4 regions of the Paenibacillus sp. FSL W8-0919 genome follow, and region 4 is predicted to be linked to each of the others. Evidence: predicted binding sites of a transcription regulator. Region 4 holds the regulator's gene; each other region holds the start of a gene.
The links. The regulator Rex, encoded in region 4, represses fermentation and respiration genes when NADH is low (regulators of the CRP and FNR family bind a similar motif). The targets are predictions, from matches to a motif close to TTGTGAAATATTTCACAA.
Positions count from the first base shown of each region.

Region 1: NST44_RS23210 (nitrate/nitrite transporter) is a predicted target of Rex. The motif match lies at 1,403-1,420, and genes of this name have one in related genera.
Region 2: pflB (formate C-acetyltransferase) is a predicted target of Rex. The motif match lies at 1,653-1,670, and genes of this name have one in related genera.
Region 3: qoxA (cytochrome aa3 quinol oxidase subunit II) is a predicted target of Rex. The motif match lies at 1,659-1,676, and genes of this name have one in related genera.

Region 1 covers NZ_JBBOPV010000001.1:5,140,278-5,143,449, reverse strand. The annotation lists gene NST44_RS23220 (sensor histidine kinase) at 1-667, shown strand, start outside; gene NST44_RS23215 (response regulator transcription factor) at 664-1,311, shown strand; gene NST44_RS23210 (nitrate/nitrite transporter) at 1,484-3,007, shown strand; gene NST44_RS23205 (YwiC-like family protein) at 3,139-3,172, shown strand, end outside.
Region 2 covers NZ_JBBOPV010000001.1:5,626,776-5,629,947, forward strand. The annotation lists gene pflB (formate C-acetyltransferase) at 1-1,555, opposite strand, end outside; gene adhE (bifunctional acetaldehyde-CoA/alcohol dehydrogenase) at 1,943-3,172, opposite strand, start outside.
Region 3 covers NZ_JBBOPV010000001.1:5,200,606-5,203,777, reverse strand. The annotation lists gene qoxB (cytochrome aa3 quinol oxidase subunit I) at 1-370, opposite strand, end outside; gene qoxA (cytochrome aa3 quinol oxidase subunit II) at 435-1,436, opposite strand; gene NST44_RS23480 (sensor histidine kinase) at 1,943-3,094, shown strand; gene NST44_RS23475 (response regulator) at 3,091-3,172, shown strand, end outside.
Region 4 covers NZ_JBBOPV010000001.1:5,461,853-5,465,024, forward strand. The annotation lists gene NST44_RS24690 (amidohydrolase) at 1-1,131, opposite strand, end outside; gene NST44_RS24695 (redox-sensing transcriptional repressor Rex) at 1,109-1,771, opposite strand; gene dinG (ATP-dependent DNA helicase DinG) at 1,840-3,172, opposite strand, start outside.

The sequences.
Region 1 (3,172 bases), 320 kb from region 4:
TAACCATATGCTGAAATACGTGATCAAAGCCCAAGAGGATGAACGCAAGCGGATTTCCCGCGAGCTGCATGACAGCGTCGCGCAGGAGCTCCTCAGCTCCCTGGTGGATTTGCGCGTGCTGAAATACATGAACGTAAGCGATGATGTGCTCAATAAAATCCAGCAGACGGAGCAGTCCTTGACGCGGCTGCTGGACGATATTCGGCATTTATCGGTAGAGCTTCGTCCCGCATCGCTGGACGATCTGGGCCTCGAAGCTGCGTTCAGATCGCACTTTAAATGGATGGAGAAGAATTATGGCCTGCTTGTGCATTTTTCCGCCGAGCTTGCGGCAGCCCGGTACAGCAACGAAATCGAGACCGTCGTTTACCGGGTATGCCAGGAGGCCGTGCTTAATGCGCTAAAGTATTCCGGGCTGGATGAGGTTCATGTGCGGCTGTGGGAGGAGAATGGGGTGCTTCAGCTGACCGTCCGGGATGAGGGCGTCGGCTTTAATATGTTTATTAACGAGGCGCAAGGGACCGGGCTCGGATTGTACGGCATGAGGGAGCGCGCGGAGCTGGTTGGCGGGCAGTTTACGCTGACTTCGTCGGCAGGCGCAGGCACAACGGTGCAGCTCAGTGTACCACTGTCTCAAGATGTAATGCAGGAGGGGGACCGTACATGAAGATTGTCATTGCCGACGACCATGCCGTCGTTCGCAGCGGGTTCTCGATGATTATCAACTATCAGGAGGACATGGAGGTTGTAGCTACGGCAGCGGACGGGCTGGAAGCATACGCGATGGTAGCCAAACACAGGCCCGATGTGCTGCTGATGGACCTGAGCATGCCGCCTGGCGAGAGCGGACTTATCGCTACCGGCAAAATCAGTGCCGATTATCCAGGCACCAAGATTATCGTTCTGACCATGTACGACGATGAGGATTATCTGTTTCATGTGTTGAAGAACGGCGCGTCCGGATATGTTCTCAAGAACGCGCCGGATGATGAGCTGATCTCCGCCATACGGATGGTCTACGCCGGAGGCACGTACATTCATCCGCAGATGGCCACTTCACTGGTGCGGGAATTTATCAAGAAGGACAGCGAAAGTCCCGAGCAGGATCCGCTTAGCAGTCTTTCGCAGCGGGAGCTTGAGATTTTGCCTTTGATTGCCAAGGGTTACGGGAATAAAGAGATCGCGGAGATGCTGTATGTATCCGTGAAGACGGTAGAGGCACACAAAGCGAAAATTATGGAAAAGCTCAATTTAAAGAGCCGGCCCCAGCTGGTTGAATATGCGCTCAAGAAGAAGCTGCTGGATTTCTGATACTGCTACGGACATTAGCCGTCGAAGGAAAACCATCTGCCTATGAATAGGGAAGTTCCTTGTCAAGGATCAGGGAACTTCCCTATTATCTTTGTGAATACATGCACTTACAATGGAATTGGGGATCCATGATACGAAAGCCATTCATTTTTCGAGAGAAAAGGTGATGGGGATGATCAAAAAAATGCAGCTGCCGCTGCAAACGATGAATCTGGTGCTCGGTTTTATGGTATGGGTGATCATATCCGCGCTGCTGCCGTTTATCCGCGAGGATATTCCGGTTCCTGCTGACCGCGTTGCCATCCTGACGGCCATTCCGGTGGTGCTGGGCTCCGTGCTGCGCATTCCGCTCGGCTATTATGCCAATATCGTCGGGGCAAGAGTTGTATTCATCGTCAGCTTTATCGCGCTTTTATTTCCGGTATATCTTATCAGCTCGGCTTCCACGTTTACCCATCTTGTGGTCGGAGGACTGTTCCTCGGCATCGGCGGCGCCGTATTCTCCGTCGGCGTCACCTCGCTTCCCAAATATTATGCCAAAGAAAAGCTTGGGCTGGTGAACGGCATTTACGGCATGGGGAACCTGGGCACCGCCGTAACGACTTTTGCCGCACCGGTGATTGCCACGCAGATCGGCTGGTCGAGAACGGTGCAGCTGTATCTGGTTCTGCTGCTAATCTTTGCGGGGTTGAACGTGTTCTTGGGAGACCGCAAGGAAGTCATGGTTCGGACGCCGATCATGGAACAGATTCGGAGTGTGTACAAGAACGACAAGCTGTGGTATTTCTCGCTCTTTTATTTTATTACCTTCGGTTCATTTGTCGCATTTACCGTCTACCTGCCGAACTTCTTGGTCACGCATTTCGAGCTTGCCAAGGTGGATGCGGGACTCCGCACTGCAGGATTCATTTTGCTTGCAACATTGATGCGGCCGATCGGCGGCTTTCTTGCCGACAAATTCAAACCGCTGTTCCTGCTGATGGGCGTGTTTATCGGACTTACGGGCGCTGCGATCCTGTTGGCATTCTCCCCGTCGATCGGTTTATATACCGTCGGTTGTCTAACGATTGCGGTTGGTGCCGGGCTGGGAAACGGAATCATCTTCAAGCTCGTTCCGCTGTATTTCAACAAGCAGGCCGGGATCGTGAACGGCATCGTGTCCATGATGGGCGGTCTCGGCGGTTTCTTTCCGCCGCTGATGCTGTCGTTCATCCATTCGGTTACGGGTCAGTATGCGATCGGATTCATGGCCTTATCTCAAGTAGCCCTCGCCAGCTTTATCATCGTCGTCTGGATGTACTTTCAGGACAAACTTTCGGTCTCCTCGAAGGTGTTTAACTCGACAGGCCAAGGCATTCTCGTCACGGATCCGAATGGAAGAATCCATGCGGTCAATCCGGCATTCACTGCGCTGACCGGGTATACCGAGGAAGAGGTGGTCGGGAGAAATCCGAGCATCCTGAAATCGGGACGTCAATCTAAGGACTTCTATACCGAGATGTGGACGGAAATTGCAGAACGGGGCAGCTGGCAGGGTGAAATTTGGAACCGCAGAAAGAACGGGGAAGAGTATCTTGAACTGCTTACGATCAATGCCGTAAAGGACGAAACGGGAGATATTATTCATTATGTAGGCACATTCAGCGACATTACGGAACAAGCGGCAGCGGGCCTAGCAACGGCACGGACAACGTAGGGGCAGGAGCGTCATCGCTGCGGCAGTGATTCCTTGATGAAGCGAAAGACTTGGGAAAACTGCAAGTATCTTCAAACATTTGTTGCCTGGGGTCAGGATCGAATTTCAGTTGGAAAGCGCAGGGGAGAAGGATGAACCGAACGAAGATCGTGATACCGCGGGAAC
Region 2 (3,172 bases), 160 kb from region 4:
CGCATGCCATCGTCCGTAAAATATCCCGGTCATGCAGCGCCATCTCGATCCGTTCATAGCTGTATTTGTCATGCATATAGTGGATGACGTTCAGCGTATTCATATAAAGCTTCGCCAGCCATTCCATCATCGGCTTGAACCGCTTCATGACCTCGTCGTAGCTGAGAACCTCGGCCGTGATCGCCGGATATTCCGGGCCGACCTGGGCGCCGCTCTTCTCGTCCTTGCCGCCGTTAATGGCATATAGCAGCGCTTTGGCCAAGTTCGCCCTTGCGCCGAAGAATTGCATTTGCTTGCCGATTCGCATCGCCGAAACGCAGCAGGCGATCCCGTAGTCATCCCCGTAAATCGGGCGCATCAGATCATCGTTCTCGTATTGGATCGAGCTGGTTTCGATCGAAACCTTGGCGCAATATTTCTTGAAGGCTTCCGGCAGCTTCTCGGACCATAGGACAGTCAGGTTCGGTTCCGGAGCAGGTCCCAGATTATACAGGGTATGCAGGAAGCGGAAGCTGTTCTTCGTCACGCGGGTAACGCCGTTTACGGACATGCCGCCGATCGATTCCGTCACCCAAGTCGGATCTCCGCTGAACAGTTCGTTGTAGTCCGGCGTACGCAGGAATTTTACGATACGCAGCTTCATGACAAAATGGTCCACCAGCTCCTGAGCCGTCTCTTCCGTCAGCTTGCCCTCGGCGAGATCGCGCTCGATGTAAATATCAAGGAAGGAAGATACCCTGCCAAGCGACATCGCGGCCCCGTTCTGTTCCTTGATCGCCGCCAGATAGCCGAAATACAGCCACTGGAACGCTTCCTTCGCCGTATTGGCCGGTTTGGAGATGTCATAACCGTGCATGGCCGCCATTTCCTTCAGCTCTTTCAGCGCCCGGATCTGCTCCGACAGCTCTTCGCGCAGACGGATAACCGGCTCATCCATCGCGTCCACTTCAAGCTCGGCCAGCTCCCTAAGCTTATCCTGCACAAGCGCGTCGACTCCGTACAAGGCCACTCGGCGGTAGTCCCCAATAATGCGTCCGCGTCCGTAAGCATCCGGAAGGCCGGTGATGATTCCGGCTTTGCGCGCTGCCCGCATTTCGGAAGTGTATGCATCGAACACACCCTGGTTATGGGTTTTGCGGATATGGGTAAACATATCCACGATGCCCTGCGGCATTTCAAAGCCGTACGCATTACATGCGTCAATCATCATCCGGATGCCGCCGAACGGCTGAATCGAGCGCTTGAACGGCTCATCGGTCTGAAGTCCGACGATCTTCTCCTTCTCTTTGTCCAAATATCCCGGCTGATGGGAGGTGATCGTCGACGGCGTATTCACATCAACGTCCAGCACCCCTCCGGCCTCACGTTCCCTGCGGGTTAAATCGGATACGATGTCCCAGAGAGCCTTTGTGTTATCCGTCGGCCCGGCAAGAAACTCCTCGTTCCCCTCATAAGGCGTTATGTTTCTGGCAATAAAATCGTTGACGTCGACTCTCCTATTCCATTTCCCTGACTTAAAACCTCTCCAGCCTGCATACTGCTCCATCACCGACATTTCGAATCCCTCCTAGTTTTAAGCTGCGGCCTGCGGCAATACGGCGGGAACCCTCCGCACCGCGGGAAGTCTCTGGCTTTCAGATTCAAACCCTTAAATGTGATTTATTTCACTAATTGAGGCGCGCCGGTTCCGTCTTTTGCCCGCAAGCTGCATTTGTAAAGATCCGAGATTCATCTCGCTTATTTTGTACACCCTTATTGTAACCCTGGTGGATCTTTACATCTGTGATATAAGTCACAAGGATGCAGCTTTTCGTGACTTTTATCACCCGAATTTGCAGGCCGGGGTTGGAAACAAATATGCAGCCTTCTGCTATCGGCTGACGTGGCCGGCAGAAGGCTGCATCCATCCCTCTAGGGTTTACTTACCCTTCGTCTCGTATGGTTAAAACCGTCCATAGAACGCGTTGCGATATACATCCGCAAGCTCCGACACGAGCGGCAGCTTCGGATTGCTCGTCGTACACTGGTCCTCAAACGCACGGTCGGCTAGCTCGTCGACGCGATTCTCGAAATCCTGTGGATCAATGCCAAGCTGCTGGAACGATTCTTCGATGCCGAGCTTGGCATTCAATTCCCGAATCGCAAGGATCAGACTATTGACGCCCTCCTCCGTCGTCCTAGCCGGCAGACCGAGAATCCGAGCGATCTCGGCATACCGCTGATCAGCCACAAAATGGGTATATTTCGGCCAAGCGGCGAATTTTGTCGGCTTCTTCGCATTGTAGCGGATGACGTGCGGCATAAGGATCGCATTCGTCCGGCCATGTGCGGTATGGTACTGACCGCCCCATTTATGCGCAAGGCTGTGGTTGATGCCCAGGAACGCATTGGCGAAGGCCATGCCGGCCAGCGTCGAGGCATTATGCATTTTTTCCCGGGCCAGCTTGTCGCCGGTAAGCGCCGATTGCTCCAGATACTGGAATACGAGCTGAATGGCCTTGATGGCAAGCCCATCCGTATAATCGTTCGCCATGATCGAGACATAGGCTTCGATGGCATGCGTCAGCACGTCCATGCCGGTGTCGGCGACGGCGGTCTTCGGCAGCGTGTAGACAAATTCCGGATCAATGATCGCCACATCCGGCGTCAGCTCGTAATCGGCTAGCGGGTATTTGGTGTGCCCGGAAACTTTATCCGTGATTACGGCGAAGCTCGTGACCTCCGAGCCTGTGCCCGATGTGGTGGGAATGGCAACGAACTTCGCTTTCTGGCCAAGCTTCGGATACTTATACACCCGTTTGCGGATATCCATAAATTTCTGCTTCAGATCTTTGAAATCGGCATCCGGGTGCTCATAGAACAGCCACATCGCTTTCGCCGCATCCATCGGCGAACCGCCGCCGAGAGCAATGATGCAGTCCGGCTGGAACCTGTTCAGCATTTCGGTTCCCCGTTCAACCGTAGTCGTTGAAGGATCCGGTTCGACCTCCGAGAACACCTCGATCGCTACGGGCGCTCTTCGCTGCCGCAAGTAATGCTCAACCCGCTCCACGTACCCGAGCTTCACCATCATCGGGTCGGTGATAATGGCAATGCGCGATATGCCCGGCATTTTGGCAAGATACTGGGTGGAGCCTTTTTCGAAGTATATTTTATCCGGGACTTTAAACCA
Region 3 (3,172 bases), 260 kb from region 4:
GCAGCGGCACGACAACGTTCATGAGACCGAAAATAAACGGCATCGCCATAAACAGAATCATGATGACGCCATGGGTTGTAAATACCTCGTTATAGTGCTGTCCGTCAAGAAACTTCATATCCGGCGCAGCGGTCTGCGCGCGCATCATGATTGCGTCCACGCCGCCGCGGAACAGCATGATCAGTGCACAGATGATGTACATGACACCGATTTTCTTGTGATCCACGGTGGTCAGCCATTCCCGCCAAAGATATCCCCATTTCTTGTAATAGGTCAATCCGAAGAGGATTGCGAGCGAGACGAGAACAATGCTCACCATGGCACCGTAAATTAACGGTTCACCGGTAACGAAAAATTCGTCCCATTTCATAAAGGCCTAGCTCCTTTCTAGATGTATGAAGTCGATCAGACGCTTCGCATCAAAAGCTTCCAAATTAATGTCCATCATGTTGATGTGTTGAACTTTCTTCAGCCGGGGAAGTTGGCAGCGGCTCATCCGGATTGACGTTGCTCTCCCTGTCGAACTCCGTTTCTTCCGTTGTGGCAGGGTCCGGATGCAGCTCTTTATGTCCCTGGTGCTCTTCATTGCCGTTACTGTCGCCGCCATGATGATGACCTTCAGGCGGAGGACTGAACTCCAAGTGGTTGGTCGAGAAAGTCATTCTTCCGACATGCTCGGTTTTCAGAAGCTTGTTGAATTCGTCCTGTGTCAGCTCAGGAGCCGTATCCTTCACGTCCTTGACCCATTCTTCGTAATCGGCAGGCGACATCGCCAGCGCCTCGAATTCCATGTGGGCGAAGCCTTCGCCGCTGAAGTTTGCGTTCCGGCCCAGCATGGAGCCCGGCTCGTCGGCAACCATGTTCAGCTTAGTGACCATGTCGCTCATCGCGTATTTCTGGCCGTGCAGCTGCGGGATCCAGAAGCTTGTAATCGGGCCGAACGAGTAGAGTCTGAACTCGATCGGTCGGTTGGTCGGGATGTTAACGTAATTGACGGTTTCGATCCCTTCTTCCGGATAGCTGAAGTGCCATTTCCAGTTGGATGAGGAAGCATAAATGACGAGAGGCTTCTGATTCTCGTAGCCTTCTGGCACTTTTTCAACAGCCACCGTTGTCTTAACCGTGACGACAGACAGGATCGCGACGATCACAATCGGGATGGCCGTCCACAGGATTTCCAGCCATTTGTTCCCTTCCTCGTGAGGAGGCTCATATCCCTCGTTGGATTTTCTCGCCCGGTATTTGGTGAGCATGAAGATGTAAAGCACATAAACTACAACCAAAATTCCGATCATCATCAGAATGGAGAATATGATTGTATCGGATAGGGTTCTGGCAGCCGGTCCTTTCGGATTTAATACCGTAAGCGAGCTGCATCCCGATAAGAGCAAGGTAAAAATTACAAACATTGCAAATAACGGCCCTCTTTTGTTCATGATGTACCCCTTTCCTTGAAACGGCTTCGTTCGATTCAATGTTCTTGTCACCTATATACTAGGAAGTTCTGCAATGCTTTGCAAAAGACATAAACAGGTTTTGCTAACATAAAAATCCAGATATTTGTCAATGTGTTTAACGTTATGTGTGCAAATTGTTACAAAACGAGGGGGCTATGAGAGAAATCATTGTAATGGCGCGGTTTTTCGGCAGTTCATACTTTGTTCAAAACTTCACGAGAGTTACCAGTTTCGTCACAAATCCGGGCGTGTTTTTGCTTGATTTAGAGGAAGGATACAACCTAGAGAGCCCTTTATTTATAAGGCCTCAAGCTGGTATGTTGTTAATTTCACAAATGATGAACAGCCGAAGATCATTTCCAATTTGATTGTTAACCGAGCCTAGGGCGTATGATATGATGATGCTGAACTAACAATTGGTAAAATAATGAATGGACTGATCGGTTTCGGCTGCACGGTACCATCGTAGAAAGCGGGGGAAGGCTTTGCGCTCATTTTGGATATGGCTGCTCCTTCTGATCGCCAGCTGGTTGCTTGCGTTATGGCATCTTAGTCTTGGGGATCTCGATGTACTTTCATGGCGGATCGGGAGCAGTGCCGTATTTCTGGCCGCATTTTTTATCGCACCGCTGTTCCGGAACCGTCCTGCCATGTTATTTGTCACATTATTGACGGCCTCTGTCTTTGCTGTCGTTTCGTTATGGCCAGCCAGTGAAGGAAGCCCCAATATATATAGTCTGCTGGTATTCTCCATACTTGCTGGCAAGGCTGCATACAGGGTCTCCCCGGCCCAATCCATCGGAATCGGCATAGTGCTGTTGATCGGCGCGATGTTACCGAAACTGATGGGGTATCCTGGATTACCGCTGCCGTTTCTCCTGTTGTACGCGATACTGCTTGCCCTCGGCCTGGGGATCTTTCGGATGCAAAGGGCAAGATACGAGGAAACACTGGCACGTAATGAAGCCCTGCTAAGCGAGTACCGGAATATGAAACGCCGTCTCGTCACGGATGAGCAGCTGGCGAGACGGGAGGAGAGGGCGCAGGTAGGCAGGGATATCCATGATTCCGTCGGACATAAGTTGACCGCCCTCCTCATGCAGCTTGAGATGCAGCGGCTCCAAGCAGATCATGATACCGCAAACGTGCTGCAAGGGCTGAAAGTGCTGGCAAAAGAAAGTCTCGAGGAGACGAGAAACGCGGTAAAGTCGCTGAAGCAGCAAGAAACCGGGGGCCTTGCAGGGATTATGGGCCTGCTTCGCCGGCTGGAGGCCGAGCGCTTCATGCGGGTTCATCTTACCGCCAGGCACGGTGCACTTACCACCCCGCTTAGCAATTCGCAATCGATTGCAGTGTACCGGGCGGTTCAAGAAGCGATGACCAATGCCATGAAGCATGGCAGCACCCGGGAAGTATCCATCCTGTTTGAAGCGCCGGGCGGCGGAATGTTCAGGTTCGAGGTTTCGAATCCGTACCAAGGCTTCCGGTCGTCGTTCCGCGAGGGATACGGCCTTCAATCGATGCGGGAGCGTTTGGAGAGTGAGGGCGGCTCGCTTGAGGTTGTGCATTACGACAACGTGTTCGTTGTAAGAGGAGAGTTGTTATTGAACCGGGAGACCAAGGAGGGAGTCAACTGATACGGATTTTGTTGGCGGAAGATCAGGCCATGGTTCGGCAAGGATTGAAATTGATGATTGAAAGCAGTGGGAGCATGC
Region 4 (3,172 bases):
CGGCAGGAAATGCGCTTGATCGGTATCCAGTGCGATCATGTCCGCCTTCATCCCGACGGCCAATCTGCCTACGTTATCAAGAAATGCCGACCGTGCTCCATACTCGCTTCCCATTCGAAGCGCTTCGGCTGCCGGAATAGCCGTCGGATCGCCGCTGACGCCCTTGTGGATAAGGGCGGCCAGGCGCATTTCTTCGAACATGTCCAGGTTGTTATTGCTCGCTGGTCCATCGGTTCCTAGGGACACTGTCACACCTGCTTTCAACAGCTCGGGAACACGCGCAACACCGCTGGCCAGCTTCAGGTTGCTGCCGGGGTTATGGGATACCGCGACATCATGCTTAGCCAATATTTCAATCTCTTCGTCCGTCAAATGCACCGCATGCGCAACCAGCGTCGGACGCGAGAACACGCCGAGCTTCTCCAGATGGGCCACCGGACGCTGTCCGTAGTCATTCACATTCTGCTGCACTTCGGCTGCCGTTTCGGACATATGGGTATGAATCGGCAGATTCAAATCATGCGCCGCTTGAACGAATTTCTCAATGAAGTCTGGCGGGCAGGTGTAAGGCGCATGCGGCGAAATCATCGTCGTAATCCGGCCCTCCGCCTGACCGTGCCAGTCCTTTGCAAAGGCAATCGCCTCATCCAGCTTCTGCTTCTGTACTTCCGGAGGACACAGCCCGATGACGCCTCTTGTCAGCACTCCCCGCATTCCGGAGTCTTGGACAACCTTGGCGACCTGATCCATATGGTCATACATGTCAACGAAGGTTGTCGTACCGCCCTTCAGCATCTCGAGCACCGAGAGCGAAGTGCCCCAAAATACATCGTCGGCCGTAAACTTCGCTTCCATCGGCCACATTTTCTCCTGCAGCCAAACTTGCAGGGCCAGATCATCGCCAAAGCCGCGAAGCAGCGACATGGCTGCATGTCCATGCGTGTTGACCAGCCCTGGAAGGAATAACAGATGCGTTCCGTCCATCACCTGGGTTTCTGCATCGACCTGAGGCTCCTCTTCCCCCAAATACGTGATGCGGTCGTCCTCCACAACCATATACCCGCGGAGAACCGGCTGTCCTTCCTGAAGCACGGCAAATGTTCCGTTCTTAACCATCCACTTCGTTGTCATGCTGCGCATCCTCCTTCCCATTGTCCAAATAGTAAGCCAGACTTTGCAGATCCGTCGTAAAATCCGCGGTGTGAATGCGGATATGAGGCGGCGCCTTCAGAATCGTCGGGGCAAAATTCAAAATCGCCTCGATTCCGGCGTTGATCAGCTGATTGGCTACGTTTTGCGCTTCAAAATCCGGTACCGTAATGATCCCGATTCGAATGCCGTATTCCTGGACCGTCTTGTCCAGCTCTTCCATCGGCTGCACCGTCAAGTTATTGATCTTCAGCCCGATTTTCGGAGGATACGAATCGAAAATCGCCACAATCTTCATATTATCTTTCAGAAACGCGTTGTAATTGGATAGCGCATGTCCGAGATTGCCCGCACCCACCAGCGCAACGTTGATCTTCTGGTCCAGCTTCAAGATTTGGCGGATTTTCTCAATGAGATAGGAGACATCATACCCGATGCCCTTCCGGCCGAAATCCCCGAAATAGGCCAAATCCTTGCGGATTTGGGCCGGGTTCAGGTCGAGCTTCTGCCCAAGCTCCTGTGAGGAGACGGTGGACACCTCCCGCTTATGAAGCTCATTCAAATAGCGCAAATAGACTGGCAATCTGCGGACTACGGCCTCTGAAATTTTATCCGATTTCATGCATGCTCCCCCTATTAATAGGATGATAGTTCATCGCTTCCAATATAAAGCCTTGCTCCCCTTTAGGTTCACTCTTTTTCATTCTCCCTTTCCTCGAGCCACTGCGCAATACGGGGGACGATCCCCTCGGTCGGCATATGCTCCATTTTCGGTCCGGGCAGGGAATACAAGAAGTATTTTCCATAATACGATTCGATTACCCGGGTATCGTAGACGATCACGATTCCCTTATCGTGGGCGGTCCGAACAAGCCGCCCGAAGCCCTGCTTGAAGCGGATGACCGCTTGCGGCACCGACAGCTTCATGAACGGGTTCTTCTTCTGCTGCTGCAGCAGCTCGCTCTTCGCCTCGACCAGCGGATGGTTGGGCGGCTGGAACGGCAGCCGGACAATCGCCAGGCAGGTCAGCGCTTCTCCGGGAATGTCAACACCCTCCCAGAAGGAGCTGGTCCCGAGCAGAACCGACGCGCTGCTATCCTGGAACCGGCGTATCAGCTTCGTACGGCTCGTACCATCCATTCCCTGACCAAGCACCGTAATATCGCTGGCAGCCAGCGCTTCCTTCAGCGGCTCGTGCACCTGACGAAGCATCCGGTACGACGTAAACAGGACGAGCATACGACCTTGGGTCGCTATTGCCGCTTCAGAGAGCGACTTCACAAGCGTATCCACAAATACCGCATCCCCCACGGAGCCCTTCACGCTTGGAAAATCCCGCGGAATGACAAGAAGCGCCTGCTCCCTGTAATTGAACGGGGACGGCAGCTGAACCGTGTTCAGATTCCCTGCGTCCGCCGCCTCCTGGAGCCCTAGATTATCGATCATGAATTGAAACGATTTATCGACCGACAGCGTCGCCGATGTCAGAATCACGCTCCGCTTCTTGTCAAAAAACAATTCCTTCAAATGCTTGCTCACATCAACGGGCACGGCGTAGAGCTGCAGCGACTTGCTGCGGAAATTGCCGTTGGCCTCCATCCAGTATACGGTTCCTTCGTCATTCAGAGCCATGAAGGACCGCAAATCCTCGCGATGCGCAGCCAGATCCTTAAACAAGCCCGACAGGTCAGTCAGCAGGCTGTCCGCACTGTAATCGTCAAGCTCTTCCTTCATCTCGGCGATCAGCTTGTCTCCCTTGCGAACGACGTCTCCCAGCGTCACGTGAATCTGCTGTTCCAGCTCGGCGAGCGCTCCCCAATCCTTCGGCTTCTTCGCAGGCGAGAGCCGCAGCGTATATTGCCCTGCATCTCCAGGAGAAGCATCGCCGCGTTCCGGAAGCAGCCCGAACAGCTGGTCGCTGAGTCGGTCCCAAGTTTCTTTCACCGTGATCAGATCAGGATAGATCCGGTCGATGACCGCCGACCATTCCCCGGATTTCTCATGGGGAGAAGCCTGGAGCAGC